3 regions of the Granulosicoccus antarcticus IMCC3135 genome follow, and region 3 is predicted to be linked to each of the others. Evidence: predicted binding sites of a transcription regulator. Region 3 holds the regulator's gene; each other region holds the start of a gene.
What was found. The regulator FNR, encoded in region 3, switches genes on or off when oxygen is low (the NO sensors DNR and NnrR bind a similar motif). The targets are predictions, from matches to a motif close to TTGATNTANATCAA.
Positions count from the first base shown of each region.

Region 1: a site for FNR is predicted at 3,317-3,330, ahead of hmpA (NO-inducible flavohemoprotein). Genes of this name have one in related genera too.
Region 2: a site for FNR is predicted at 2,488-2,501, ahead of ppk2 (polyphosphate kinase 2). Genes of this name have one in related genera too.

Region 1 is NZ_CP018632.1:4,271,797-4,282,341, forward strand. Features, by position in the region: gene IMCC3135_RS18435 (ABC transporter ATP-binding protein) at 1-827, shown strand, start outside; gene IMCC3135_RS18440 (sugar phosphate isomerase/epimerase family protein) at 896-1,639, shown strand; gene IMCC3135_RS18445 (Gfo/Idh/MocA family protein) at 1,643-2,809, shown strand; gene IMCC3135_RS18450 (Rrf2 family transcriptional regulator) at 2,816-3,253, opposite strand; gene hmpA (NO-inducible flavohemoprotein) at 3,386-4,573, shown strand; gene IMCC3135_RS18460 (Dabb family protein) at 4,618-4,941, opposite strand; gene IMCC3135_RS18465 (oxidoreductase) at 4,938-5,987, opposite strand; gene IMCC3135_RS18470 (ABC transporter ATP-binding protein) at 5,984-7,105, opposite strand; gene IMCC3135_RS18475 (carbohydrate ABC transporter permease) at 7,126-8,073, opposite strand; gene IMCC3135_RS18480 (carbohydrate ABC transporter permease) at 8,070-8,945, opposite strand; gene IMCC3135_RS18485 (ABC transporter substrate-binding protein) at 9,088-10,335, opposite strand; gene IMCC3135_RS18490 (LacI family DNA-binding transcriptional regulator) at 10,466-10,545, shown strand, end outside.
Region 2 is NZ_CP018632.1:7,571,329-7,581,873, forward strand. Features, by position in the region: gene IMCC3135_RS32875 (hypothetical protein) at 1-1,083, opposite strand, end outside; gene IMCC3135_RS32880 (SDR family oxidoreductase) at 1,486-2,214, opposite strand; gene ppk2 (polyphosphate kinase 2) at 2,571-3,668, shown strand; gene IMCC3135_RS32890 (YceK/YidQ family lipoprotein) at 3,813-4,103, shown strand; gene IMCC3135_RS32895 (ThuA domain-containing protein) at 4,283-5,578, shown strand; gene IMCC3135_RS32900 (heavy metal translocating P-type ATPase) at 5,601-7,886, opposite strand; gene IMCC3135_RS32905 (hypothetical protein) at 8,038-9,240, opposite strand; gene IMCC3135_RS32910 (ABC transporter ATP-binding protein) at 9,237-10,070, opposite strand; gene IMCC3135_RS32915 (GntR family transcriptional regulator) at 10,067-10,429, opposite strand.
Region 3 is NZ_CP018632.1:2,879,719-2,890,263, reverse strand. Features, by position in the region: gene IMCC3135_RS12545 (Hsp70 family protein) at 1-162, opposite strand, end outside; gene yghU (glutathione-dependent disulfide-bond oxidoreductase) at 374-1,249, shown strand; gene IMCC3135_RS12535 (hypothetical protein) at 1,397-1,885, opposite strand; gene hemN (oxygen-independent coproporphyrinogen III oxidase) at 2,190-3,542, opposite strand; gene fnr (fumarate/nitrate reduction transcriptional regulator Fnr) at 3,644-4,411, shown strand; gene IMCC3135_RS12520 (DMT family transporter) at 4,432-5,298, opposite strand; gene IMCC3135_RS12515 (DksA/TraR family C4-type zinc finger protein) at 5,329-5,595, opposite strand; gene mgrA (L-glyceraldehyde 3-phosphate reductase) at 5,675-6,703, opposite strand; gene IMCC3135_RS12505 (MOSC domain-containing protein) at 6,798-7,301, opposite strand; gene IMCC3135_RS12500 (DUF6152 family protein) at 7,595-8,677, shown strand; gene IMCC3135_RS12495 (hypothetical protein) at 8,786-9,244, shown strand; gene IMCC3135_RS12490 (hypothetical protein) at 9,255-9,743, shown strand; gene IMCC3135_RS12485 (HupE/UreJ family protein) at 9,766-10,443, shown strand; gene IMCC3135_RS12480 (hypothetical protein) at 10,452-10,545, shown strand, end outside.

The DNA of each region.
Region 1 (10,545 bases), 1.4 Mb from region 3:
ACGCGCTGTACCCACAGATGAGTGTTGAGGGTAATCTGACATTCGGCTTGCGCAACGCGCGAATGCCCAGGCAAGAGATTGCCAAACGAGTCAAACGTGCCGCCGAAGTGCTGCAAATTGAACCACTGCTGAAAAGAAAACCAGCCGCACTTTCCGGCGGGCAACGTCAACGAGTTGCAATCGGGCGAGCATTGGTGCGTGACGTGGAAGTCTTTCTCTTCGACGAACCCTTGTCCAACCTGGATGCAAAGTTGAGGGCTGATTTGAGAGTGGAGATCAAACGTCTGCACCAACAGTTGGAAAACACCATGATCTACGTCACCCACGATCAGATTGAAGCCATGACCCTGGCAGATAGAATCGCCATCATGAAGGGCGGAAAAATCATGCAATTGGGATCGCCCAACGAAATCTATAACCGCCCTCTCAATCGATATGTTGCCGACTTTATCGGCTCACCCTCAATGAATTTCATTGAAGGCACTATCAAGGAGGGCACTTTTAAAAAAGGCGACATGATGGTGCCATTGAACAAGTATGAGTTCTCCACAGAGAGAGCATCGCAAAGCGCTGCCACCCTGGGTATCAGGCCAGAGCATATAGTCACCGGTGATCAGGCTCATGGCATGCCATTCAGTACAAGCGTTGAAATAGAACTGGTCGAGCCTACGGGTTCGGACACGCTGGTTTATGCGCAACTGGAAGGCACAGCGTTTCGTATCCGTATGGATGGCCAGGCAAAAGTCAGGCCTCGGGAGAAAATAACCATCGGCATTGATTCGGCGCGTGCCTCCTTATTCGATTCTTCCACTGAATTGCGCCTGTAGCAAAACCCACCAATAACAAGCAGAAAACCTGCACACCTCCACTTCGGAAAATCACCCACTGGACTCCAATGAAGCCAATTGCCTATCAGCTCTACTCTTCACGTAATCACGACCTTGATAGTACGCTGAGCATGCTCGCACGCCTGGGTATCACAGAACTCGAAGGCTATGCCCCGCTCTACCAGGACATCAATGCAACACGCAACCGGCTGGACAAGAATCAGCTGACCATGCCCACCGGGCACTTCGCCATCGAACAGGTCGAGTCCGATCCGACAGGCTGCATCGCAATTGCTCGTTCGCTGGGTCTGGAAAGTATCATTGTGCCTTTCCTGACCCCGGATCAACGCCCTGTTGATGCCGCTGGCTGGCAACAGCTTGCAACAAGAGTCACCGAGATGGGCAAGCCGGTGCGTGACGCCGGACTGGGGTTTGGCTGGCATAACCATGATTTTGAATTCCTCCCCCTCGACGATGGCACGCTGCCGATTGAATATCTGCTTGAAGCCGCGCCGCAAATTGAGCTGGAACTGGATCTTGCCTGGGTTCATGTTGCCGGCCAGAACCCTGTCAATTGGATCAAGCGATTGACTGGACAGATTCTGGCCGTTCACCTCAAGGATTGCGCACCTGAGGGTGAGAATCTTGACGAGGACGGCTGGGCTGATGTGGGCTATGGCATCATGGACTGGGAAGTAATCGCTGCCGCATTGAAACTTGCCAAGGTGCCACGCTTCATCATCGAACACGATAACCCCTCCGATCCGGAGCGATTTGCTCGTCGTTCCCTGGCAACTGTTGAAGGCCTGTAGGTTATGAAAAGCAAGAACTCATTGAGCGTCGGCATTATTGGTTGTGGCAACATTTCAACCACGTATCTGACGCTCGCACCGCTATTCAAGTCTATAGAGGTCAAGGCCGTTGCTGATATCGACCTATCAGCAGCACAACTGCGTGCCACTGAATACGGGGTCCGTGCGCAATCGGTAGACGAACTGCTGGCAGCACATGATATCGATGTGATCGTCAACCTGACCATCCCATCCGCCCATTTTTCAGTGACTCGACGCATCCTGCAAGCTGGCAAACATGCCTATTCTGAAAAGCCGCTGGTATTGACTCTGGAAGAAGGCAAAGAACTGCGAGAACTGGCCGACTCGCTTGGTTTGAGCATCGGTTCGGCGCCAGATACTTTCCTGGGCGCATCTCACCAACTGGCAAGATCAGCGGTGGATCGAGGTCTGATGGGCTCGATCACCGGTGGCACCTGCCATTTCATGACTCCCGGAATGGAAGACTGGCACCCCAACCCGGATTTCTTCTATCGTCCAGGCGCAGGCCCCGTACTTGATATGGGCCCCTACTACCTCACCAACCTGGTTCAACTCATCGGACCAGCACGAACGGTTTCAGCCATGGCATCAACCGGCTTCCAGCACCGCACCATTGGCAATGGTCCGCGCGAGGGTGAAGTCATCGATGTGGAGATTCCAACGAATACCCATGCCCTCATAGAATTCAATAGCGGAGCTGTCATCACTTTTGGCGCAAGCTGGGATGTTCGAACGCATCGTCATAGCTTGATTGAGCTGTACGGGACTGACGCAACGCTCTATATTCCCGACCCTAATTTCTTTGGCGGCGACGTCGAACTTGCCCGCAGCAACGATTGGTGCGAGGTTTTGCCAGAGCCGGGGCATCCTTTCGGTAAACAAACCATGGAAGACAGCAACGGGGTTGCTCGTGCCAACTATCGCTGTGCAGGACTAGCCGACATGGCAGATGCCATCATCAATGGGCGTAAACATCGCTGCAACATGGATGTTGCCTTGCACGTTGTTGACATTCTCACCTCAATCGAGCGCTCTGCAGCGACACGGCAATGGGTCGATATGACAACAAGCTGTGAACGACCTGAGGCGCTCTCACCTGAACAGGCACAGGCGATGCTGGACCCTGACGCCCGCCTGCCTTCGATGTAAGTCGCATCAACTCCTGGGCTGATAGGTCAGCGGAAACATGCGCTTGGGTCCAATGGCCATATCGGCCAGAGTATAACGATCCAGCGTATCCAGAAAGGCATTGGTCGCCGCAATCAGCGGCGCCGGCAACGCACAGATTGGCGTGATCGGACAGGTATTCACAGGCCGCAAACACTCGACGACGGCAAAATCGGGCTCCATCAGGCGCACGACATCCCCCAGTGGTATCTCGCCCGTCTCCTTGCCCAGCCGCAGACCGCCTGAGCGACCCCGTATAGCGACCAGCAAACCAGCGCGTGTCAGGGCATTTACAACCTTCATCGTCGTACTTCTGGAAATGCCATAAAATTCGACCACCTCCTCGATTCGAAACAAGGCGCCTTCTTTTTCAGCGGCATAGATCAAGACACGAAAAGCGATATCACTGGCATCGGTCAAGCGCATAAGACAGGTCGTCCAGTCGGGTTTTTAGCTGCAACAGCATAAGAGTTTATATTAAAGAGTCTTTTGACATGTATCATTTAATCATTCACTATACATGCTACTGACATGTATCTTTATTGAAGAGGAATCCCGATGTCAACATTGTCCGAATCCACCATCGAAATCGTCAGCGCCACCGTGCCGGCTCTTGAACAGCATGGCGAGGCTATTGTGGCCCGCATGTATGGACGACTCCTGGCTGACGCTGGCATTCGCGCCTTCTTCAATATGTCGCACCAAACCGGCAACTCACCTCAGCACAAGGCTTTGACAGGCGCTATCCTGGCCTACGCTCGGCATATCCGGGAACCACAGGTATTGGCTGCCACTATTGAGCGTATCGCCCAGAAGCACGTTGCTCTGAAGATCGAACCACCCCATTACGAAGCTGTGGGAGGCGCCTTGCTGGCGGCCATCAGCGATGTTCTCGGAGAGGCTGCAAGCGAAGAGGTGCTGACAGCCTGGGGCGAGGCGTACTGGTTTCTGGCCAACGTTCTCATCGATCGTGAAAAAGATCTCTACCAGGATCAGGCAGAAGCTCCAGGTGGCTGGTCTGGTTGGCGTAAATTCGTCATTGCTGAAAAGCATGAAGAAACGGCAGAGATCACCTCATTTATTCTGCGCCCGGAAGACGGTGCTCCCGTGCTTCGGCACAAGCCGGGTCAGTATCTGAGTTTTCTGATCGACACAGGAGATGCTGATACCGGGCCTGTGCGACGCACCTACTCCATCTCATCAGCACCCAATGGCAGCACCTATCGCATCACGGTAAAACGTGAAGCGCAGGGCAAGGTTTCAGGCTGGCTGCATAATGTCGCCCAGCAGGGCACCATTCTGGATGTCGGTGCTCCTGCTGGCGAATTCTTTCTGGATCCGGCACAAAAATCCGAGATCGTCCTGTTATCGGGTGGTGTCGGCCTTACGCCCATGATCTCCATGCTGGAGGCTAATGGCGACGGAGCTCTGCCCATCACCTACGTCCACGCAGCACGCAGCCGGGCCCACCATGCCATGAAAGAGGTGTCCAGTCGCTTGGCAACCAACACAGCCAACTTCTATGAAGAGCCAGATGGCGAACAGATATCAGACGAAGCTGCCTCTATTACGGGTCGCGTCGATACCAGCTGGCTTGCGGCAAACACCAGCCCCAAAACAGCCGATTACTACGTCTGTGGCCCCTCAGGATTCATGAAGGCGACCATCAGTGGTCTGCGATCATTGGGTGTTAGTGATGATCGTCTGCATTACGAATTTTTCGGCCCTGCCTCCGAAGCTTTGTAGAACGTTTCAGTTCAAGTCGTATTCCAGACCCGTTGCAGCAGAGCTTATTCTGCTGCAACCATCTCCAGATCGTAAACCAGAATGCCAGCAGCACCGCCTTCGGCTGCCTCTACCAGCCTGGCCCCGGCACGCTGATGCGCAGCATCGACCAGGTAGGCATCACGTGCTTCGGCTCCGGCAAAGTCGACCATGAAGCCATCGGCAAAGCCTTTGTCCATACCTGTTTCGGGGCTGACATTAGCACCGATATGCACAGCCAGAATACCAGTCAGATGTAATTGCAAGGCAGAGATTTCGGCGAACAGCTCATCACGCTGCTCAGCTGTCACGCTACTTCTGAATTGTATGAATACGCAGTGTCTGATCATGGCAGTTCAATTCTCCTACCGGTTCGAGAGGATTCGAGCATGGCTTCGATAACGGCAATGGTATTGCGAGCCTGAAGGGCGGTAACTGGCGGTGGATTGCCTTGTCTGATTGCAACACTGAGTTCACGATAGAACGCCGGCCAGTCGCCTTTGAGCGTCGGCACTTTTGATCGACTGCTCTGATCACCATCAATCTGCGTCAGAATACCGAAATGAGACTCATCCTCTAGCCCATACCCTTCATCCTGTGGTGTCATGCCCAGCTGTCGTAGCTGGTCTTCTTGCGGATCCAGATGATGTTTAATCCAGGAACCCCGTGTACCGTGAACCCGGTAACGCAAATCATTGTCCGCCACCAGCATTCCCGCCGTCAGCTCGACTCGCAATCGGCCCAAGCCCATACGCAAATGGAAGCTGTCGATGATGTCGCTCCCCTCACGCTGTTTCTGGACATCGCCTTGTACCCAGTCCGGCATTCCGAACAGAGCCAGAGCCTGATCAATGATGTGAGCCCCCAGGTCGTAATGAATACCAACACCGGGTTGCTCGCTTTCCTGCCACCGATCCTGAATCAGTAATTTGAAGCGATCAAAATGCGCAGCATAGAACACCACCTCTCCCAACTGGCCATCATCGATCAGCTGACGAAGCGTCAGAAAATCTGCATCGTAGCGACGATTCTGGTAACAGGTGGCGATTCTGCCAGCGGCCTCGGCAGCAGCAATGACCTCATCCGCCTCTTGCACGGTTGATGTAAACGGCTTGTCACTCAACACATGCTTGCCTGCAGCCAAGGCCTCAAGCATTAATGGTGCATGCGTATAACTGGGGGATGCCAGCACGACAAGCTCGACCTCATCATCGCCAAATAATTCAGCCGGCGTGGCATGTACTCGCACGTTGGGGTGATCCGCGTGTACCTTGTTTTTGTCACTGGAGGCAACGGCCACCAGTTCCACTCCCGCGGCCTGATACAAAGGTGTATGAAAGACCTTGCCAGCCAATCCATAACCAACCAGACCTATCCTCAATGGCTTCTCATTCACTGCACGCGTTCTCCACTGTCGGTATCAAAATAATGAGCTTTGCTCATATCAAAAGCCAGAGTGATTTGTTCGCCAGTTCGTGCTCGCAGACTGTTCTCTACGCGAGCGGTGAAATGCACATCGCCATCTCGCGTGGCAATAAACGTATCAGAACCTGTCGGCTCGATCAGCTCGATGGTCAGATCCAATGTGCCAAAATCCGTCTCGCCAGCTTGCTCGCCCTGCGCGTGAGTGATGTTTTCTGCCCGCATGCCCATGTCGATCGTCCCAGACTGTTCTGCACGAGCCAATAGCTCCTCACTGGGTTGATGCAGAGGCAGTGTGAATTGAGCAAACTTCAGCTCCAATCCGTTCTGCGTACGCTGCAATGTCCCGGTCACGCGATTCATTGCCGGCGACCCCATGAAGTCGGCGACAAAGGTATTCGCGGGACGATGATAGATGTCGTCTGGCGTACCCACTTGCTGCACCTCTCCGTGCCTGAGCACGGCAATCTTGGTAGCCAGCGTCATGGCCTCGATCTGATCGTGTGTGACATAGACGATCGTCGTACCCAGGCGTGCATGCAGCTTCTTGATCTCGGCACGCATATCCACTCGCAGCCGCGCGTCCAGATTTGACAGGGGTTCATCAAACAAAAACGCACGCGGATCTCGTACCAGAGCACGGCCCATGGCCACACGTTGGCGCTGACCACCGGACAACTGCCCGGGCTTGCGCTTCAATAAAGGCTCGATTTGCAACATGGCAGCAACCTCAGCGGTTTTCTTGATCCGCTCAGCCTTTGGTACGCCACGCGTCTCCATGCCAAAACCTATATTACCTGCCACAGTCATGTTCGGGTACAGGGCGTAGGACTGGAACACCATGGCGATATCTCGCTTGGACGGATGCAGCTCCTTGATAGACTTGCCACCAATCCGAATGTCACCACTGCTCGCCTCTTCAAAACCTGCAAGCATGTTCAGCAGCGTTGATTTGCCGCAACCCGACGGACCAATCAATACCAGAAAACCACCTTCTTCAACATCGATGCACACGTTCTTCAAGGCATCAACGCCTGCAAACTGCTTGCTCAGCGAATCGATTTCGAGGAAATGTTCTGTCGTGTTATTCATTGTTTTCTCGTTCAATTCCATCACCCCTTGACCGCACCGGCCATCAGGCCACGTACAAAATATCGACCTGATACGACGTACACCACCAGTGTCGGCAAAGCCGCCAGCACCGCACCTGCAAAATGCACATTGTATTCCTTGACCCCGGTCGAGGAGCTGACCAGATTGTTCAGTGCAACCGTCATGGGTACAGAATCCACATCGGCAAAACTGGCACCGAACAGGAAGTCATTCCAGATATTGGTGAACTGCCAGATGACCGAGACGACGATAATCGGCCCGGATGATGGCAGTAGAATGCGGCGAAATATGCGGAAAAAACCGGCACCATCAATCTGTGCTGCCCGCACCAGTTCTGTGGGAAATGCTGCGTAGTAATTTCTGAAAAACAGCGTCGTAAAGCCCAGACCATAGACCACATGCACCAGCACCAGGCCGGTGGTTGAACCTGCCAGTCCCATGATGCCCAGCATTCTGGCCATGGGTATCAGCACAATCTGAAACGGTATGAAACAGGACAGCAGCAACAGTCCAAACACGATTCCATCGCCACGGAAGCGCCACTTGGTCAGCACATAGCCATTCAGCGAACCCAGAATGGTCGATATCAATACCGCCGGAACCACCATGGCTATGGAGTTCATGAAATACGGCTTCAAGCCTGTCGCCTGCACACCAATCTGGGCCGTCGACCAGGCACTCGCCCAGGGAGCCAGAGTCCAAACTTCCGGCAGTGACATCATGTCGCCCCCACGAATCTCTTCAAGGGGCTTGAACGAATTCACCAGCATGACGTACAGCGGCAATAAATAATAAAGAGCAAAGAGTATGAGCACCAAATACAATAGAAAGCGCCCTGCCCGAGCCCCCGTTTTACTGCCTGATGCCGCCAGAGGTTGATTATCTTGTGAGTTTTTCTGGGGGCTATTCAGCGAGCCATTCGGCAAACTTGCCTGTGAGTTGCTCATGATTGTTTGTCCGCGCGTAGCTCTGAATACAGATAGGGCACGATGATGGAGAAGATCATGATCAGCATGATGATAGCTGACGAGGCGCCAATGCCCATCAGATTACGACTGAAGGTATAGGAATACATGAACGTTGCGGGCAACTCGGTCGCCTTGCCCGGACCACCACCTGTCAAGGCGACGACCAGATCGTAGGACTTGATGGCCAGATGGGCCAGCACCACAAAAGCGGACAAAAACACGGGCCGCATCATGGGAATGATGATGCGTCGGTAGATGCGGGCACGTGAGGCGCCATCGATTTCAGCGGCGCGAATAATGTCTGGATCGACACCTCGCAAGCCTGCCAGAAACATGGCCATGACAAAGCCCGAGCTTTGCCATACGGCGGCTATAACCACGACATAAATGGCGTGTGTTCGACTCTTGATCCAGTCGAACTGAAAACTCTCCCAGCCCCAGGCGTGCATCGTATGTTCCAGACCCATGCCCGGATCCAGAAACCACTTCCAGGCGGTACCGGTAACGATGAAGGACAAAGCCATGGGGTACAGATAGATGGGGCGCAAAACGCCTTCTGCCCGAATTTTCTGATCAAGCAGAATGGCCAGCAGCAACCCAAGCACACTGCAGATAACGATATACAGAATACCGAATATGGCCAAATTATTGAGTGAGCTGGTCCAGTGCCTCAGCTTCCACAGCTTTTCGTAATTCTCCAGACCAACAAAACCGTAGGAGGGCAGCATCTTGGAGTCTGAAACAGAGAGATATCCCGTGTACAGAATGAATCCATAAACGAAAAACAGAATGAGCAGAAAACTCGGCCCCAACACCAGCTTCGGTATCCAGGCCTGCAGGCGTTCTTTCATATCGACTATATTGCCAGTTCGCGAAAAAGGGACTGTTTGTCAGCAGCAAAGCCCCGATATTCATGGAGACATATCGAGGCTCAGCATGCAACGGACGATCAGACCAGGCGACGTACAGTCAGCCTCGCCCTCAGACTCTGCCTTACATCACCGCTTCGACGCTATTGGCCAATTCCTCAGCAGCCTCTTCGCTGTTCAACTCGCCGTTGAAGTGCTGAGTAACAACGTCATACACTGCATTCTTTACAGCCGCAGGCGCTGCATGACCATGTGCCATGGAACCAAACAGGGTGCCTGCCTCGTTTGCATCAGCCAGATCTTTCATGGCTTTCTTGCCACAATCATCAAAGGCGGCATCCGAGACATCAGTTCGTGCTGGAGCGGAGCCTTTAACCACATTGAAGGCTGACTGGAATTCAGGGTTCATGATGGCAGAAGCCATCTTCAGCTGTGCATCGGCATCGCCTTCCTGATTGAACATGACGAACTGATCCGAATTGAATGTGACAGAACCTTGCGTGCCCGGGAACCGAATGCACAGAAAATCTTCACCCGGCGTCTGTTCGGACTTGACGAATTCGCCCTTGGCCCAGTCACCCATCATCTGCATGCCTGCCGTACCATCAATAACCATGGCCGAGGCCAGATTCCAGTCACGTCCGGAAAAGTTATCGTCGACGTATGAACGCAACGTTGACATGCGATCAAAGACTTCTACCATCTTCTCACCAGACAGAACATCCATATCCAGATCGATCATGCTTTGCTTGTAGAAGTCGGTCCCCATTGACAATACAACGGCATCGAACAAAGTAGCATCCTGCCAGGGCTGCCCGCCATGTGCCAAGGGAGTAATGCCGTTGGCTTTCATGGCATCAAGTACCGAGACCAGCTCTTCCCAGGTCTCGGGAATCTTGCCGCCAGCCTCATCCAGTGCTGCCTTGTTGATCCACACCCAGTTGGTAGAGTGTACATTGACCGGTGCGGATATCCAGTTGCCGTCATGCTTGGCAAAAGCTTGCAAGGCTGTGGGGACCACTTCATCCCACTTCTCCTCAGTCGCCACAGAATTGAGGTTACCCAGCACATCTTCATTGGCCCAATCGGTGATGTCAAATCCGAGCATCTGTACCGCAGTCGGTGCATTGCCAGCGGTAACCCGCGCACGAAGCGTTGTCATGGCCGCCTCACCGCCCCCACCTGCGACAGGCATATCCTGCCAACCCACACCTTGCGACTCCAGGTCTTTCTTGAGCACTTCCAATGCTGAAGCTTCGCCGCCTGCGGTCCACCAGTGCAACACTTCTACATCGGCCGCTGCAGCGGGTGAAATTGCTGCGCCAATGCTCAGAGCGAACGTGATGCCCGCTGCCAAAGTTGTTAGTTTCATAACACTCCTATCTCCTCGGTGTGGAAGCAACTTTCGTTGCCTGCGCAGATTGTAACGTTACAAATTCATGACGTCAAAGTTTCCTTTGCAGCCTTATTGACATCTGTAACGTTACAGTTATTATTGATTAATGAAAAAACCCGAGCAACCACGAGCTGTCACACGGCCCTCAGAACGGCCAACCCTGCGCACGGTTGCAGATGCTTGCGG
Region 2 (10,545 bases), 3.1 Mb from region 3:
GGTATCTGTACTGGCGTTGCCCACTTCCAGGAACGTTGATTCATTTTTGAACGAGTAATTGACGCCCTGATTAGTCCAACGATCGATACGAATGGTTGAGGGATCGATATTCGAATCACTGATGCTGCCGAACTTACCTGAAGCCACTATTGTGTCGCCGCTGACAAAATCCCCATTGTAAGAGCTGAACATCAGGTCACGATAATAGCCACCAACATTGTTTTCCCGCGAACTCAGTGTGCCACTGCGTACGACTGTATCGTCGAGACAGTCATTCCAGGTAAAGGTCCTGGTTGTATCTCCAAAATCATAAACGGTATCCAGATTCTGCAGCACACCACCGTTGTCACAAGCGTACTGAAAAAGGACAGCCGATTCGCCTTCATTCAACGTTGCAGGTGGCACTTCAATCTCTGTTGAGGGATGAGATTCCATAAAGGCCTGCGGTATGCCTGGAAGCGTATCGCCGTATACTTTCCCTGTATAGACTGAGAAGGCCTGTGAGAGAAGCTCCACATGGTTGTCTCTATTGATCAAGCCTTCTGAAGGCTCAATGACAGGCTGTTCGCTTGATGACACTTCGATGCCAGGGAAGCGGGCACCGGTGGTGTGATTGATCACCAGATAGCTCCCGGGCCCTACCTCGCAGGAGTTGCCGCCACTGCAAACAGATTCACCGCCATTGGCAGTCTGTACCTGATACCAGCCATCATCTGGCCAGCTGATGGTGTTGCCGGACACTTGAATACTATCGCTGCTCTGGCCATCGTTACTATCACCATCGCCGCTCTGAGCCTCATTGCTCTGTGCATTTCCAACCTGCACATCCGCGTAGCGAATACCAGTCGTATGATTGATGACCAGATAACTGCCCGGCTCGACACTGCAAGAGCTTCCACCATTACACAGCGTGGTTTCCCCATCCGCTGTCTGTACCTGGTACCAACCATCGTCTGGCCAGGAAATCTCAGCACCGTTAACACTGGGATCAGCATAGGCCAGGGAGCTCGCCAATCCGATCGAGACCAACGCAAGACCAACCAGTTGCTTGTATTCCGGGGCTCTCGGGGCAAGCGAATTCATGCCCCTATCACTGCGCGGGTAGTCACCGCTGATCTGTGTGCTGACGTGAACGTGCATGTTATGCCGCATAAATATCTTAACTCCTCTTTTTGAAGACGTATGGCTTTCATACTTGACTCAGGATGCAATCCCTGCTCAGACGTCTACTAGAAGAGCTCAGATAATATGTCAGAAATAACCTCTGACCTGAAGCAGCATTGGCAAATGTATAGCCTACCCAGGACTTGATGGCTGGCATCCTGCCAATTTTCTGAATTTCACCTGTTAACTACGGCTTCCGGATACGTTCTGCACTGAACCGACAATTAAAGGTTAAAACATAACAGAACGACTAGTTTCAATGCACGTTAGCGCTCGGTAATATCAGCCACAATGCCCACACCTGCAAGTAACCCCCTTGCTTTACCAAGGCAACTCCTCCCCGTCATAAGCCACAAATTTACCTGTATCAGACGCCTTGAACTGTGACAACAGATCGACCAGACAGCTTGCCGTGTACTGCGATGTAAACAGCTTCCCATCCGGCACATTGCCCTGGAACGGTGCTGACAATTCGGTATTAGTCGTGCCCGGGTGCAGTGCTGTGACACAGACCTTGGGCAGGCGACGACGCCACTCAATGCTGATGTTCTTGATAGCCATGTTCAGCGCAGCCTTCGAGCATCTGTAACTGTGCCAACCACCCAGCCCGTTATCCTCGATGCTACCGACTTTGGCGGACACGGTTGTGAACTGAGCTGATTCATCATGCTTCAAGGCACGTTCAAAATGCTTTGCGATCAACAAGGTGGGCAAGGCGTTGAGCTGCATGTTCTTCATGAAAAATTCAGGGTTCAGTTGCTTCAAGGACTTCTCAGGCATTTGTGCAGCATCCCCCTTGGCATCAATGTGTAGCATGCCGACCGCATTGATCAACCAGTTAACTTTATCGAACGACTGAGAGAACGTTTGAATGCTCTGTTCGGAACACACATCCACCTGCGACCACTGTATGCCATCGCCTGACAACTCATCAGCAGGAGGCTGGGTATTCCACGTAGCGAATACGCTAGCCGATGGATAGCGCAGTCTGATCTGCTTGAGAATTGCGGCGCCGATACCACCACTTCCGCCAAATACAATTATGTTCAAATTGACTCCGCTGGTTTGCAAGTTAGACCGATAGAGCCAAGACAAAATTCGCTCTGTACGGCATTCATTCTTTAACAAGGAGCATAAACCACACATGGCATGCAGCTTGTAACTTGCAACAAACTCTCACGATCCCTTAGCAAGACCGAGTCTTGTCTCACTATTTGAGCAGTCTGGATATAACTTGAAACACTGACGGATATAAAACGGCGCTTCAGTCTGCCGTGTTCTAACCCTTGCGTCCAGCCACTAATTCTGCGGGTTTGCCCCCTATTGACATGGGTCAATCATCGATATTGAAGAATGTGTTTTCATGAATGAGAATCTGAGCAAACACGGTAACCGGGAGCTACATCATGGATAAACTGGACGACAAGAATGGAGAATCAGCCGTCGCGACCCCTGCGAGGAAAAGCAGAACTCGAAAGAAAGTAACAACTGCCACGGATAATTCAGTTAACGCCATCGAAACTTCACCGAGCCTGACTGACTCAAAAGCAGACTCAAAAACCAATGCAAAGGCCGACGCAAAGGCTGCCAGCGCCAAGCACGCGGCGATGCTGACCCATGAGCTTGCACAGAAGCGACATGACCCAGACTACATCAGGCATGCTTTTGAAACAGGTGAGTACCCCTACCAGACAAAAATGGCGAAGGGCTTGTACGAAAAACGCAAAGCTGAGCTGCAGGTAGAACTGCTGAAAGTTCAAAAATGGGTAAAGGACACTAACCAGCGCATTGTCATTCTGTTCGAAGGGCGCGATGCGGCCGGCAAGGGTGGAACCATCAAACGGTTCAATGAGCATCTCAACCCCAGAAGTGCACGTGTCGTGGCGCTGGAAAAACCGACTGACGCCGAAAGAGCTCAATGGTACTTCCAACGCTACATCCAGCATTTACCAACAGCGGGTGAAATCGTGTTCTTCGACCGCTCCTGGTACAACAGAGCCGGCGTCGAGCGGGTCATGGGATTCTGCGAACCCAACGAATATATGGAATTCATGCGCCAATGTCCGGATCTGGAACGCATGCTGGTTCGTTCCGGTATTCGTCTCTACAAATACTGGTTTTCAGTTACACAGGAAGAGCAAAAGGCACGGTTCGAATCACGCAAGTCTGACCCTTTGAAACAGTGGAAACTATCGCCAATCGATATCGAGTCTCTCGACAAATGGGATGATTACACCGAAGCCAAAGAGGCCATGTTTTTCTATACCGATACGGCAGATGCCCCCTGGACCATCATCAAGTCCAATGATAAAAAGCGTGCACGGTTGAATACGATGCGTCATTTTCTGGCAGACATCCCCTATCCTGACAAATCCAGGAAGGTCTTACAGGGACCTGATCCACTAATCGTTGGCGCAGGCTCTCACGCCATCGGCAATAGTCAGCATATTTTTGGAAACAGCCTCCACCCGGATCTTCGTCGCAAAGAGTCAGCGCCAGAGTAGAGGCAAACAATCAAGGAAGCGGGTACAGATGTACCCGCCAAGCTCATCAGTATCTGGACTTATTGCTCCAATTCAGCAGTCTGCGCGACAAAAACTTCTCGAACGCAGGCTTCCAATCTGACAAATCTGCGATAACCTCCAAGCATGGATAAATCTAAACGCCTCAAAGCGACAGCGTTGTGCACGTTGCTGGTTCTGACAAGTGGATGCGCAACCATATCCACCTTGAACCAGCCACTGCGCGAGCGAAAGCCTCTGGTCATGAGCGGTCTGCGGCTCGACCTTGCTTCATTGCGTGACGATCCGGTTGTGACAGACAGATTTGGTGTCCCCGCTCCCAGCTACCCATTACTGGATTTACCTTTCAGTACGGGTCTGGACATTTTGCTCATCGGGTATACCGCACCCGTTGCGCTGTACTATCGCTATCGATAGTGACTCAGGGCACATTCCTGCCTTGTTCCGAGCATGCTCCAAGGCATCGCATGCCGGTATTAATACTGAAACAATTGTTATAGTCTGAGCAAATAGACTCTCCTGTTTCCCCATATACTGGTTCTCTGATCATGCAATTCGGTGCTCTACTGGAATTGTGAACTAGCAGAGGACACTTCATGAGGATGTCAATTGTATCCATACCCGTTCGACTGACCATTGCACTATTAATCAGTGCGCTGCTTGCTGCAGGCTGTTCCAGCTCCAGCGACTCCCAAACACCCATTATCTCTGATATTTTCGAGACCGATGACACCGATGCGACCGGGAACGATGGAACGAGCACGGGTGAGGGTGAACTGGACGATGATTCTACAGATGGAACGACTCAACCTCCAGCAGCTCCAGGTACACCGATAACACCTGACGACAATCCAGTAGTTACGGATCCTCTGGTGCAAAACTCTACACGTGTAGACTTTGATATCACCGTGCCTGCCTATGCATCCGATGCTCTCCAGGTTCGTGTTATCTGGGGTGATAGAGATATGACGGCACAGTGGGTCGGTGATGAGATCTGGTCCGCCTCTGATGAATTTCCAACGAATACAGAAAACCGTCTGACAGTTACCTTCTATGATCAGAATGGTGAAATCACGTTAGGCAGTTTCGAGGCGGACTTCACAACCGGAACCAACGCCTCAGAGTCTTTTCAGATCAACGCAGATCAATTCGACACCGATCAGTGGGACAATGACAATGATGGTGTCAGCAATATCGACGAGTTGGTCGCAGGGACCTATACTTCAGGCGCTCCACGAGTTTTACTATTCAGTGAAACTCGCGACTTCCGCCACAGCTCAATTGAAGATGCAGTGCTTGCACTTCAAGAACTGGGCAGCTCCGCTGACATTGAAACGGATCTTGCAGCAGATTCAGCAGGCCTTTTTACCGAGACCAACCTTGCCAACTACGATGCCGTTGTCTGGGTCCTGACATCGGGCGATGTGCTCGACGCTGACGAACAGACAGCCTTTGAAAATTACATTCGCTCTGGCGGTGGTTTTGCAGGCATTCATGCAGCCAGCGATACCGAGTATGACTGGCCGTGGTACGGCGCACTGGTTGGTGCCTATTTCGAACGTCATCCTTTGGTGCAATCAGCTAGCCAGAACGTTGAAGACGGATCGCATCCATCAACTGCCCACCTAGGCTCGACATGGACACGTACCGACGAATGGTATGACTACCGTAGCAATCCACGAGCCCAGGTGAATGTGCTGCTCACTCTCGATGAAGACTCCTACTCAGGAGGCGAGATGGGTGATGATCATCCCAGCGCCTGGTACCACGACTATGATGGTGGCCGGTCCTGGTACACCGGCGGTGGTCACACCGATACCAGCTACTCAGAGCCGGATTTTCGTGCCCATTTACTGGGTGGCCTTCGCTATGCCGCAGGTGTGGCAGATTAATAATCTGCCACTGTCGACATCACTACCGACGATCGCGCAACAGTCGTAGTGCATTGGCTACCACCAATAGTGTTGCCCCTACATCAGCAACAATAGCGCCCCACAGCGATGCGATACCAAACAATGTGAGAAGCATGAACACCACCTTGATACCCACCGAGAACACAATATTCTGACGAATGACAGTCAGTGTGCGTTTTGCATGAGATACCAACCATGGCACGCGGACAAGCTCATCACTCATCAATGCAATATCAGCAGTCTCTATGGCAGCATCCGAGCCAATGGCCCCCATTGCGATACCAAAATTGGCACGAGCCATCGCCGGCGCATCGTTGACCCCGTCTCCGATCATGGCCACCACCGTATGCCGGGCAGCCAGTGCCTCCACCTCGGCTACCTTGTCTTCAGGCAATAGCCCTGCTCGTACCGTGTCGATTCCAACCTGCCGGGCAACCAGATCGGCGGCCGCAGCGTTGTCGCCAGTGAGCATGACGATTTCTTTTACACCAAGTGCATGCAGCTGCGCAATAACGGCACGAGCCTCAGGGCGAACGGTATCGCTCAAGCCTAATAAGCCGCGCACACCGTTGGCATCAGACAGTGCCACGACGGTGCGACCGTTAGCCTCAAGCTGCGCGACCTGGGCCGCGATAGCGCCATCGGGATCAATGTCCTGATCGTTGGCGGATTCGCGGATGAAGCGCCAGGATCCCAGCCTCAGCTCTCGCTCTCCCAGCCGACCGGTCAGTCCCTTGCCCGCCGTGGTGACGACATCCTGCGCAGCCGCGGGATCAAGACCTTGTTCGGTGGCCGCTCGCGCAATAGCGGCGGCTAGTGGATGTGAACTGCGCCGTTCGATGGCGGCCGCTTCGGCCAACAGAACGTTTGCCTCTTTTGCATTCAGCGGTACGATGTCACTGACCTGCGGTGTACCAAACGTCAGTGTACCGGTCTTGTCGAGTGCCAACGCATCGAGTCTGGCTGGCAACTCAATGTAGCCACCACCCTTGACGAGCACTCCGGCACGGGCGGCTGAGGCCAGTGCTGCAACAATCGATACCGGCGTGGAGATCACCAATGCACACGGGCAGGCGATCACCAATAAGACAAGTGCGTTGTAGATCCATGGCTGCCAGGCAGCCCCGAACAACAAGGGTGGCACCAGTGCTATCAACAAGGCCAGGATCATCACCGCAGGCGTATAACGTGCAGCAAAGCGTTCCACCCACTGCTCGACAGGCGCACGCCGCTCATGTGCATCGCCGATGGTGCGAATGATTCGTGCCAGCACCGTATCGTCGGCCGGACGACTGGATACCACTGTCAGTGTACCTTCGCCGTTGATCGTGCCGGCAAACACCTCATCACCGACCTCTTTAAGTACCGGTAGACTCTCACCGGTAATGGGTGCCTGATCAACCGAACCTGCACCCTCGCTGACCGTACCATCCAATGCCACACGATCGCCAGCACGCACGACGAATCGGGTACCAACCTCAGCCTCCGTGGCAGGGATTTCCACCTCAGTGCCATCTTCACGCAGTGCCTGGATGCTTGCCGGTGTCAGATCAAGCAAAGCCTCTACTGCACGACGTGCCCGCCCCACACTCCAACGTTCAAGCAACAGCGACAAGGCAAACAGGAATGCAACTGTAGCCGCCTCGAACCATTCTCCCAATACCATGGCTCCCACTACCGCGACGACCATCAACAGATTCATATCAGGTCGCAGCGTTTTGAGCGCGTACCAGGCTTTTGGTGCAACGTAGCGTGTGCCCGCGACAGTGGCGCCGACCCAGGCAAGAATTTCTAACATCGGCGGACCCGCTTCACCGTGACCGCCAAGCAGCGTGGCAAACGACCAGGGCCCATCGATACCGATCAGATGTATGACGATCCCAAGCAACAACAGGGCGCCGCTGACGAACGTGGCGTACAAGGGTCCGCGATCCACCGCAGGAGCGGCTGCGGTGCCCTGCCCCTCATCTGACGTCGCACTCATGCCGGTGGCTGCAACTGCTGAAATAATGTCCTTGTCCGAGGCTTCAGATGAAGACACAAGCACGCTCATTCGACCGTTGATGGCATCGAAGGCAAGCCCCTCATCGCCACCCACCAAGGGCCCTACAGCACGGCGCAGAATGCGCACCTCCTCGATACAATCAAGGCCACTCACCGCAAATCGACGGCTGGTTGAAACAGTACTCTCCAGCGCAGCCTGGTGTGACTCGAGTTTAGTCAGTTCGGCCGAATGCCCGCAACACGAACTCGCCCCCTGGTCGCTGTTGCTGTTCGTCTGCTCCATCTGATTTCTCCGGTTAAGACTGGTATACCCCTATCCTAATGTCTCTAGCCACTAGAGCTTCAAGGGGTATTGGAGAAATATTTCACGATGGACACGATTGATCAGGTGCGCAGTAGGGTCAGTACCATGCGCGCTGTCCTAATTTGTCACGTTAAAAAGTGATGAACTCCATTTTAGTGATGCGCTGATGCCCTCTGTACAGAAAGTATAACGCGGCGCAAGCGACCAGCCCTGTAACCCCCCAGACAAACTCAACAGGGATTCTAGCCAGAATAAACAGGGCGATATAAAACCCGAGCAGCAGCAAATTCCGATGAAACGAATTTGTTTTTTCTTCCAGATTGCTGCTGTAACTGCTAATCAAACCCAAACTGAGCGCGCTACCTACGAAAGCTGCAACAACAACGGATCCTGTATTTTCTGGTAAATCAATGCTGAGCAGACTGGCCAAGGGTGACAGGGCGAGGCCAGCTAGCGTATAGATACCAGCGATACTCAGGAACCGTATCAACAAGGCCGACGATAACTCCGCACGACTGTGGATTGCTCCAGACAACCAGGCTCTTGGCGCGACACTCATAGAGCGCCCTATATTTTGCACGGGAAAGGACAAAATCCATATACTCCAAACGATGGAGAACATCTGTAAGGGCGGCTCGTAGAAGTGAAAAAAAACCAAGAAGAACAGGATTCCACCACTCGCAGCTCTCAAATGCGAGAACCAACTCACACCGTATAGACCACCCGAATGCCATCGTTTATTTTCGATATTATTTCCGTAGTCCTGACGTAAACTCCGCCGCTCAATGTTGACGGGTTTGATAAGGAGCGAATGCAAAATTGCCAACCCTGGCAACAACGCCAAAACCGACACAGGATAAAGGTAGATCGAGTTCAACAGGTTCGCTATCCCTTCTCTACCAACATCAGGAATTTTGTTCATTCCTAAAATGACTGCAAAGACAACCACTAAGACAAGCAGCAAGTTTCGAGTCAGCAAGGTGAGGACACTGGCAATAACAACAATCGCCATAAGCAAGCCAACGATGCTGAAGAGATCATGATTGACTAACGCAATTGCGGCTATAAACAACCCGGTAGCTAACAACACCATCAAATAAAATTTCGTGATCCGACTAGCAAATCGCGGAACACCATGGCTACCTGCAAACTGGTGAAGGTCCTGGCACCAAACCCCGAGCCATGTCCCCTGAATAAAAGCCAGAGCAAAAAGATATTCAGGATGCGTTAGTTTGAAAAAGCGACAGGCGAAGATACCGCAGACGCTACAAATGAGAAAAATAATGATTCCCGATGTGCTGCGCGGCATCAAAGATTGAAATAGCCTCTTCATTGGGTAAGCTCTAAAAACAGATCTTCCAGGCTACCCGGAGCTCGTGCGTAGCTATTCCTTTCCAACTCATCTTCGGGCAACAGAACCCAAAGCTGGCCGTCTTTTTTTAACAGCACCTCGCCACCGAGGGGAACCTCACCTTGCTCCACTACGCGTAAGCGCTCTTTAAGCTCATCTATCTTTGTGTGACACAATATCTGGCCATGATGCAATATGGCCACGTGAGAGCACATGCGCTCGATATCACTTGTGATGTGGCTAGATAGCAGGATGGTCTGGTTGGTATCGCTGTTTAGTTCAACCAGGGTACTTAAAAAACTCCGACGTGCGGCTGGATCAAGACTAGCAACCGGCTCATCAAGAATCAACAAATCCGGGCGATGACCCAATGCCATCAACAACGCTACTTTCTGTTTTTGACCAACCGACAAAGTAGCAATCGAAGCCTCACCTACATCCCAACGATCTTTGAGTTCATCAATGTAGGCATTGTCCCAATTGGAATAAAAACTTCCAACCAACCCCAGACAGCGATCCACAGTCGCTTCCGGGAAATAATCCAGGTTTTGCGATACATAGCCCAACCGTTCGCGAACAGGATTCGGACAATCCCAGGCGGTTACGCCCATCAATTCCGCGCTACCTTCAGTGGATTTCATTAAACCCAAGGCCACTCGGATCAAAGTGGTTTTACCACTCCCGTTGCGCCCCAACAGTCCGTTAATACTCCCTGAATCAAGATGCAAGGTTGCCCCCTTCAGTATCTCGACTCTTTCTTTTTTAGTGCCATATCCGGCGTGCACATTCGTCAGATCAAGTGGGTATGTCATACGTCTTCTCCCTTCCATTGGATTGCTACAAGTGCCAAGAGCTGGTCTCGGCTCATGCCCAGTGCGCGTGCACTCTCAGCAAGTTCAGTAGCTTTGGGTTTTAGTAGATCTGTTGGGCTCTGGGTGTTTTGACTCACTAACATGCCAACACCTGGTCGCCGCACTACCACCTCATCCCGCTCCAGAATCGAATAGGCTTTGGAGACGGTCATGGGATTAACACCTAGGTCACTGGCCATACTCCGCACCGACGGCAAACTAGCCCCAGCAGTCAGACCGCCGGAGGCAATCTGACTACGAACCTGGTCGACAATCTGTTGATAGATGGGGATACCTGACGAGGGTTGAAGTGAAAACAAGTGGATCGTTCTCAGTTAGGTGTATTCACTGTATCATTACACATAATACACATGATGATAAACCTTTTGATCGATAACTATTTTCTCGTCGAATACCGCCAACCCTGAACCTATTG
Region 3 (10,545 bases):
CGCCTGTTTGCCGAAGTAGACCTCAGCAGATTCTGCCGAATAGAAGATGGCTGTGGGCACGGAATAGCCGTCCTCACCAAACGCTAACAGGGTGGGCTCACCGCTTTTCAAATAACCGACACTGGAGTTGGATGTGCCGAAATCAATACCGCCTGCGTTCATGGAAATCGGTGCTGTGTGCCAGTGACGGGGAACCCGCTAGTGTAAACCAGACTGGTGTCGAGGTGGCAGCATCTGGCAAACGAAACGCACATCCTGACTGATGCAACTTTAATTCGCCGTAAGGTAGCTTCATTAGTGCCATGAGCTCCTGCTACAGTCTGTCTCTCTATTTGAGTGCTTCTTCAAACTCCAACGCAGAACAAACAGAACAATGAGCGATTTACCTGATTACACCCCACCCAAGGTCTGGACCTGGGATGCCGCCAGCGGCGGTAAATGGGCCAGCATCAACCGTCCGATTGCAGGTCCTACACAAGACAAGGAACTGCCGATCGGCAAGCACCCGCTGCAGCTCTATTCAATGGCTACACCCAATGGGGTGAAAGTAACCATCATGCTCGAAGAGCTGCTGGCGAAGGGCATCAGTGCCGCCGAATACGATGCACATCTGATCAAAATCGGTGACGGAGACCAGTTCGGCAGTGGTTTTGTCGACGTCAACCCGAATTCGAAAATTCCTGCTCTGATGGATCACACCACCACGCCTCCTACCCGGGTTTTCGAGTCCGGCTCTATTCTTCTGTACCTGGCAGAAAAATACGGGGCATTCCTGCCGACAGATTTTGCCAAGCGCACCGAGTGCATGAACTGGTTGTTCTGGCTCATGGGCAGTGCCCCCTACCTTGGCGGCGGCTTTGGCCATTTCTATGTTTACGCGCCGGTAAAGATTGAATATTGCATCGATCGGTTCACCATGGAAACCAAACGCCAGCTTGATGTTCTGGATCGCCATCTGGCAAACAATGAGTACATGGCAGGCGACGAATATTCCATCGCCGATATGGCCATCTGGCCGTGGTATGGCGCATTGGTGCTGAACACTGTTTATGAAGCAGCTGAATTTCTGGACACCCCTTCATACAAGAACGTCATGGCATGGGCCGAACGAATCGCTGAGCGTGAAGCCGTTAAGCGTGGTCGTATGGTCAACCGCACGTTTGGTGAGCCTTCTTCTCAGCTGCATGAACGCCACGATGCCAGCGACTTTGATACGAATACACAGGACAAACTCGCCCCGGAAGCCTGAGCTGGTCGGGCAGAACCTGACGGATCAGTCAATATTTTGAAGCGGTAGCACGCCGGCCAGCCTTGTCATGAGGCTGGCCGCTGAGAGCCCCCACCCTCTATCCCATATGCTCACAAGAACCGACAGCTCAGTTTCATGAGATAGGTGTCAACGCGGTACGGGGTTCAGCTGAGCGGAAATTCGGGTCATTGGCTCACCATCTTTTATCCTTTCAAATTCCAGAGATAAGCCAGATTCATTGAGCGAGCGCTTGTATACCTGTACTTCGTAACCACCGCCATCAAGAATATACAACGCCGATACCGTCAGTGTCGTGTCATCCAGCCCTGCCCATACATAGGGGTTTCCGTCCTTGGCGATAGGATCGTAGGGCACAGTATGTCCAAATACATCGGTTTTCATTGCAGATACAAAAAGGCCGGGCCTGGAAGACGGGTAGAAATCAATGGAAGGCGCACTCTTTTTCTTCTGCCCGTCGGCAGTGTGAATCACGGTCGTCCAGTTGACCGAAAAGCCGTTCTTCTCCAAGGGCTGGATAGATACCGTCAGGTCACGATCGGCAACCTCGCCTCTACCTTCTGGTGATTCGCTTGTTCCGGTGTACTTACCGTAAAACGGTTCTAATTGTCCAGACAACCGGGATACTGGTTCAACTTTGCAACTAAGCAACGAGAAACACGCAAGTACCATTGAAAGTCGTACCAACCATGTTCTAGCCATATACATACCTCACACGGCACGGTAGCCGGAAAAAACAGGCGGCGTCCATTGCATTTGGTGATACATACGACGTCTAGTCACTATTCTATCAGCGACCCGCCAGAACATTGCTTCAGTAATTCGACTACTGAGAGTTTGTACCCGATCGTCTGTCGCTGGATACCCACACCGATACCTACTGATGTCACATATCTGGGTCAGCTTCCCGGGAGGCGCAGGACTAAAGCACCTTTGAATAACGCGCCCTTGACTTTTGATCGCTCAGGTAACGATCGAAGCAGGCACTGATGAGACGCAGCGCCTCACGCCGGCCCGTTGCCGTTACCACGATGCGGCTTGATTCATCATCAACCATACCGGCTTGCATCAATGGCTCCAATGCCAACAACTCTTCGGCAAAATACTGATTGAAATCAATCAGGTAGTTAACTTCGAAAGTCTCCTTGTCGACTTCTCCCTGGCACATGATGGCCATGATAATCGCCCGTCTGAGCATATCGTCGCGGGATAGCTCAAGGCCCCTTTGAGTCGGCAATATGCCCTGCGAGATACAGTCGTTGTAATCGTTGGTACTCTTTTGATTCTGACTGTAACAACTGCCAATGCGACTAATGGAACTGGACCCCAGAGCGACCAGGTCACAATCTGGCTGTGTTGTATACCCTTGAAAATTCCGGTGCAACAGGCCGTTACGATGCGCCTTTGCCAATGGGTCATCCGGCAAAGCATAGTGATCCATACCGATATACTCGTAACCTGCCGCTTCCAGCCTTTCATTGGCCATCCGAAAAACAGCCTGACTGGTTGCAACGTTCGGCATGTCATTGATACTGATGAGTCGCTGCGATTTGAACACTAAAGGCATGTGTGCATAGCTGTACAACGCGATTCGATCGGGACGCATGGCAATGACAGAGTCGATCGTTTTCTCGAACCCGGCCAGTGTCTGCCTGGGCAAGCCATAGATGAGATCGAAATTGGTCGATTCAAAACCCAGTGACCGGGCTCGATCCAGAACAGATTGCACCAGTGTTTCAGGTTGCACTCGATTGATGGCCGTTTGCACCTGACGATCAAAATCCTGCACCCCCAGACTGATACGGTTGAAGCCAAGCTCGCTCAACAGCGCCATTTTTTCATCATCAACCGTGCGTGGGTCCACTTCTATGGAGTATTCACCGGAAGATGACAGCGCATAATGCTCACGAAGAGCACTCATGAGTATTCTCAGCTCTCTTTCTTTCAAAAAGGTTGGCGTGCCACCACCCAGGTGCAGTTGCAACAGGCGTCGATCACCTCCAAGCCTGGCGTCTACCAGCGACAACTCTGCCACAAGATGTCTCACATAGCGTTCGGCCTTCTCGTAATTGCGAGTAATCTTCTTGCTGCACGCACAGTAGTAACAAAGAGCACTGCAGAACGGGATGTGAACGTAGACCGACAGCGGTACCGCCGGACGCATTTCCCGAGCTTGCAGATGCCGGATATAGTCTTCCGGCCCGAAAGCCTCGACAAATCGGTCAGCTGTAGGATAACTGGTATATCTAGGGGCACGAATGTCGACTTCTTTCATAATGGTACTATCACCGAAGTGGTCAAATTCGGATTTGATTAATGTCAACGATCTTTCGATCAATGACGAAGGGCTTAAAGACATGAGCGACGTATAGGAACATGAACAATCCCTCGACCCAGTGCAATGAGTGCCCTCAGATACACGTCCACAAGCCTCTCACTGACGCCTGCGCCACCTGTAGCCTCCGAACCCTGTGCGTGCCGGGTGGAATTCCAGCCACTGATCTGGCAAAACTCGACAATCTGGTGTCAATGCGCAAACGGATCAAGCGAGGAGAATACGTATTTCGTGTCGGTGATGATTTCAATTCACTGTATGCCGTGCGAGCCGGTTTTTTCAAAACACGCATCACCTCCACCGATGGGCGTGACCAGATAACCGGCTTCCAGGTTCCCGGCGAGCTACTCGGCTTTGAAGGCGTAGCAACAGAGCAGCACGGGGTCGATGCCATTGCTCTGGAAGACAGCGAGGTCTGCATCCTTCCCTACACCGACCTGGAACGCATCGCCCGCGAGTTCCCACCTTTGCAGCACCAACTACACCGCATCATGAGCCGTGAAATCATGCGCGAACACAATGTCATGCTGTTACTGGGCACCATGAAGGCCGAAGAGCGCGTAGCAGCCTTTCTTCTGAATCTCTCGGAACGTTATCGCCATCTGGGGTATTCCTCCGTTGAGTTCGTGCTACGCATGACTCGTCAGGAGATTGGCAGCTACCTGGGTTTGAAACTCGAAACTGTCTCACGCACGTTTTCCAAGTTTCACGAACAAGGGCTGATAGAGGCGCAAGGCAAACAGATAAAACTGATAGACATGGGGCAGTTGCGCCAACTGATCAATGCTAACAAGCAAGTCCTGAGCTGAGTCAGACCCTTCCCTGCCGCTCACACCACGCGGCGAGTCGTCATCCAGACACCGATAGCAGCCACAGCCATACCGAGCCAGGCCAGTGAACTCATGTGCTCATCCAGAACCAGCCAGGCGATGAGCGCAGAGACTGGCGGCACCAGAAAAAACAAGGCGGACACACGCGTAGCCTCACCTCGACGAATCATCATCAGCAGCAAACTGATGGCAAGCAGGGAGTTACCCAGTACCAGGTAGGCCAGTGCAAACAGAAACGGCACAGTCACCTCAATATGCATGGGCTCAAATAGCAACGCCAACGGCAAGGTACCCGCAAGTCCCACGGTGTACTGAACCATGTTTGACGTCAACGGATGATGCGCAACACCAAAACGCTTTTCCCACACCGTCGCTATCGTGAACGCAATCAAGGCAGATGTCGAGAATACCAGCACCGTCAGGCTGATAGGTTCGATCCCGGCATTGCCCGCCAATACCAGACTGGTGCCTGCAAGCCCCAGAGCGAGGCCGAGCCAGCGTTTGATAGACACCCGCTCGCTGGACATCATCGGCATGATCAAGGCGACCAGAATGGGTTGCAGTGAGGTGATCAGTGCCACGGTGCCTGCCGAACCGCCCTTGTAGAATGCCATCCAGGCCGTACCAAAATAGGCAACCTGTATCAGAAACCCTACCAGGGCAAGGTTCAACCATTGCTGCCTGCCCTTGGGCAAAGGCGGCTTGATGATCAGGCAAAAAGGCAGCAATATCACGACAACGCAGGCATAACGCAAGGCGAGCAACGTTAGCGGATCAGCGTCGCTGATGCCTATCTTGGCCACAGTGAATCCACCCGACCAGAGCAGTAAAAAAATACCCGGGGCACAGGCAATCAAAATCTTCATCAATAACTCTCAGAATACCGTGCCGCCCGATCAACGCAGCTGGCTGTCCTTGCTGCCTCGCCGGTTGAAGCCGGCTTGCTCGCTGCGATGCTCGTCAGCATTTTCCTGACAGGTTACACACAATCGAACACCACTGACAGCACGCCGACGAGCCTCCGGAATGGGCTCTCCACATTCCTCACAATCAACCAGACTCTCACCCTTGTGCAGTTGTTGCCGAGCCCGATTGACGGCCTCATCGACACTGGCATCAATCTGATCCTGTACAGCCCCATCTTTTGACCAACCACCCGCCATGACCTGACCCTCTAGATTGAATTAGAGCGGTGCACTCACGCACCGCCCCTACCATCATCCAGTGAAGCGACCCCAGAGATCAGGACTCTGAAGATTTTGCCCAGAGGTTAATATCCTCTTCATTCGCACTCGCATCAATAGCTGTCAGCTCCTCTTGAGTAAATTCAAGGTTGTTGACAGCGGCTGCACACTGCACCACCTGCTCAGGCTTTGAGGCACCAATCAACGCTGTTGTGATGCCTTCGTTACGTAGCACCCACGCAATCGCCATCTGCGCCAGGCTCTGACCCCGACCAAGTGCTATTTCATTAAGGGCGCGAATACTCTCTACCGCTTTTTCGGACACAAATGACTTTTTGAGAGACTTCCCCTGAGTGGCACGACTGCCTTCGGGAATGCCGTTGAGGTACTTGTCTGTCAACATCCCCTGCGCCAATGGTGTGTAGGCGATCGAGCCGACACCCAACTCCTTGAGAGTATCTTTCAGACCATCTGTCTCGACCCAGCGATTGAGAATGTTGTAGCTGGGTTGATGTATCAGGCACGGAGTACCCAGGCTTTTCAAGATGGCTACCGCCTCGCGCGTCCGTTCCGAATTGTACGATGAGATACCCACATACATGGCTCTGCCGGATCGAACGATATGATCCAGCGCACCCATGGTTTCCTCTAATGGTGTATTGGGATCAAAACGGTGTGAATAGAAGATATCCACATAATCCAACCCCATGCGTTTCAGGCTTTGATCACAAGAGGCAATCAGATACTTGCGGCTTCCCATCTCACCATAGGGTCCGGGCCACATGTTGTAACCGGCCTTGGAGGAGATGATCAGCTCATCTCGGTAGCCTTTGAAATCACTGGCCAGGATCTGACCAAAAGCTGTTTCAGCAGAGCCCGGTGGCGGGCCGTAGTTGTTGGCCAGATCAAAGTGCGTGATACCCGCATCAAAGGCGGCATGACAAATGGCACGCTGCGTCTGGTAGGCAACATCGTGGCCGAAATTGTGCCAAAGCCCCAGAGAAACGGCCGGCAGCAGCAATCCTGAATGACCGCAGCGACGATACGGCATAGTTGCATAACGATCGTCAGCAGGTTGGTAACTCATGGCTTGGTTCCTGAATTTATTAGAGTGACGCACACATCATACTGAACTGTGAGTTGTCTGCCCTGCCTGTCATATTTCTGCCGACTCGCCCAGCTCAGGGTTCTGATGCATCAGCATGCGACTCAAGCATGATCACGGTATCGCCCTTTCGCAAGATTCCGTCCTGCAACACGCGGGCAGTCATGCCGCCATGACCCCGTACGGCGTTGTACCCGCCCTCACCCAGTAGTTCTTCCATCCGGCTACAGGGGTGACAGGCACCTGTGATTTCCAGTATGACCTCGCCTATCTGGCAATAGCGGTTTTTCAATGCCAACAGATTGATGCCACTGACAATGAGGTTGCGACGCAACAACTCTGGAGCTATCTCCTGCCTGCCCAGAAAGCCGGCAATTGCTGGCAGGTGTTCAGCCTGCAACAAGGTTACGTGCCGCTCCCCGGTACGTCCGGCATACCGATCCCCCTCAAGCCCACTTGCGCTGCAAGCCCTCACTTCATTCAGCTCAGTCATGGGCGTACGGCGAACTGTGCGCACACCGATCCATTCGACACGACCTTGCTGAGGCAAGGTATTCAGTAGTTCTTTTAACGTTCTCATAAACAGGTATTGGAATCGGTTGCTGGAATTATGACTCGTTCAAGTGACCTGTAGCGGCCTAGCTCTGCAAGTCCAGCCCAGAATCATGACGCAAACCAATTGTGCAAATAATATGTATTTAATTAATATCATAGATATTATGTTGCTAAATCACTAATTATCGTTTTAAATGATGCTCAGTGTCGAACGCGTCCGGTATTTCTCTGGAAAAGAGACAACAGGAAGCAATGGCTCGACGCTCTCTACACCCGGCTAAAAACCACCGATTTCCAGTTGATTTCAGAGGAATAACGATGCGTAAGAAACTCATGATTAGTGCGATTGTCGCGTTGTGTGGGGGGACTGCTCTTCCCGCTGCAACCTACGCTCACCACGGCGTCAACGGACAATTCGACTTGTCGCAGACTCTGACAAAAAAAGGCGTAGTCACCAAGGTCAGATTCGCGAACCCTCACTCCTATGTCTATTTCGACGTGCCTGAGGCAAACAACGAAGTCGTCAACTGGCGCTGTGAGTTGCGCTCCGGCAGCCTGCTGAAACGCAAGGGCTGGAAAACGTCCATGTTCGAGGTCGGCACGGAAATCGAGATTTTCGGTTCTCCTGCGCGCACCGAACCCACGACCTGCTATACCGAGTCCGTTACATTCAGCGATGGAAGAACGCTCATTCGTTACGGTGAAATCGGTGACAACGGCGAGTTCATCAATCCGGAACAGGACGAGGCTCCCACAGGCGACGATAAAAAGACCGATAGTGCTACAGCCACCGATGGGGCATCCATTGTTGGCGAGTGGGGAGAGCCCATCCCCAGTGGTCCACCAGCGGCTTATGCAGGTCCGGCACCAGCCTTTGTATTAACCCAGGCAGCCCTGGATATATCCGGCAACTGGACTTCTGAAGACAATCCGCGTTTCAGCTGCCAGCCCACCAATATCATTCTTGATTACCGTTTTGACCAGATGGTCAACAAGATCGAGCAGACACCAACCGAGGTGACCTTGACCTATGGCTTTATGGATACCAAACGCACTATTCATATCGACGGTGACTTTCCAGAGCAGATCGAACCTACGATGGCCGGTTATTCGGTGGGTAAATGGACAGGTAACAAGCTTGACGTCATGACCAAAGGTTTTTCTCCGGGCTTTCTCGAAGTGATCGGCGGCCGTACTGAACGTACCGTGCCCTACAGCGAGCAGATGGAAATCGCCGAGACTTTCTATGTTGATGACAAGAACGAGTTGGTGCATGAATACACCATCACCGATCCGGTCTACCTTGCAGAGCCCAATTCGCACTTGCAGAAGTCCGTCAAAATGGATGGTCAGTATGCGCCATTCAACTGCGATGACCTGACCGTCGAAGAAGGACGCTAGAACAGTGATCCCACTGTGGATCCCCTCGGGATCCACAGCTCTCATCAAAACATCTGAATATACGGACAATATGCACCGTCAAGCAATGCGTGTCGCAAGAGATGGCTTATGGACTTTTTACTAGCGTTAGAGGATTCCTCCATCGGGATGATGATTTCATCATCCATCTGGGGTTATCCAATAGCCCTCTCCCTGCATGCATTGGGAATGGGCGTTCTGGTCGGTATCTCCGTCATGCTTGCATTACGCATCCTCGGGTTCGCCGACGCGATCCCCCGATCGGCAGTCATGCCGTACTGGCGACTTGCGCAGGCAGGCTTTGTAGTCAATCTGATTTCCGGCACTGCTCTGTTCATGGGTAGTGCAACGTCGCTCGGTTATAACTGGGCGCTTTATGCAAAGTTCGCCTGCCTGTTTCTTTCACTCTTTCTGACCTACCGAATGGTCAAGGTCGGGTATCGAACCCAGAGTGATGTCACCAAAACGGATCGACGCCTGGCAATTGCTGCAATCTGTTCATGGGTCGTCACGATCATTTTCGGCCGCCTCATCGGCTACATATTCTAGGAGCTGACCGGTGGAAACAATCATTGAATTACTGAGCAATTCTGCGCTTAACCAGTTCATCACCAGCCATAGCTGGGTTTGGCCGACGTTGGAGATGTTTCATTTTCTCGGACTGTGCCTGCTACTGGGATCGCTATTGATCGTTGACCTGAGCGTTATTGGATTTGCTCCCAACATTTCCCTGAGACTGGTCGACAAATTCATCATTGCAACGCTGATCGGATTTGCCATCAACCTCATCACAGGTGCACTTTTTGTCGTGGGCGATCCGGGGCGCTACTTCATCAACATTGCCTTCAGGATAAAAATACTATTTATCATCATCGCCGGTCTGAACGCCCTCTACTTTACTTTCAAGGTGCGTCCAAAAATACAGGCCGGAGCCAATAACTTCAGTGATTTAAGCCTCAATGCCAAACTGTCGACAGGCTTGTCGTTGTGCCTGTGGACCAGCATCATCGTACTCGGCCGCTTTATCCCCTACGTAGAAGACTTGTAGGACTGAAGTATCCATACTGCCAATGAGACTCCTCAATAAACTCTTGTCAGCCGCACCCATTGTGTGGCTGATGTTTGCCTGCAGCCCTGCTTACGCCCATGGTGTAGCCAGTGGTGATCAGTCTTTTCTGGCCAATGCTGAAGGGGTGCATATATTCCCCTATATGTACCTGGGTGCCAAGCATATGGTCACAGGCTACGATCACCTGCTTTATCTGGCTGGTGTGATCTTCTTTCTGAGGGCCTTCAAGGATGTGCTGAAGTTCGTCAGCCTGTTCGCCATTGGTCATTCCATTACCTTGCTGTTCGGCGTGCTTTCCGGCATCGATGTCAATGCCTATCTGATCGATGCCATCATCGGCCTGTCGGTTTGCTACAAGGCTCTGGAGAATCTGGAGTCTATCAATTTTCTCGATCCACGAATTGCCGTGTTCGGTTTTGGACTTGTCCACGGCCTTGGCTTGTCCACCAAACTGCAAGACATCAGCTTGTCTCAGGATGGTCTTGTGGAGAATATGATCTCGTTCAACATCGGGGTCGAACTGGGACAGTTTATCGCACTGACGCTACTTATCTTGTTATTCGGATGGTTGCGAGGCCTGCCTGATTTTCCGCGGATTGCTCGCTCTACCAACATTTTTCTCTTTGGCGCCGGACTCTTCCTGTTTGGCATGCAAAGCATCGGTTTCTATTTCAGTTGAGCTAAATCATGTCGAAGTCATCACAGCGAAAAAAATCCAATGGCCCAAAACTTGTCATGGCTGCTGCCGCGGCAGGGGCGCTACTGGTCATGTTCGTATTGC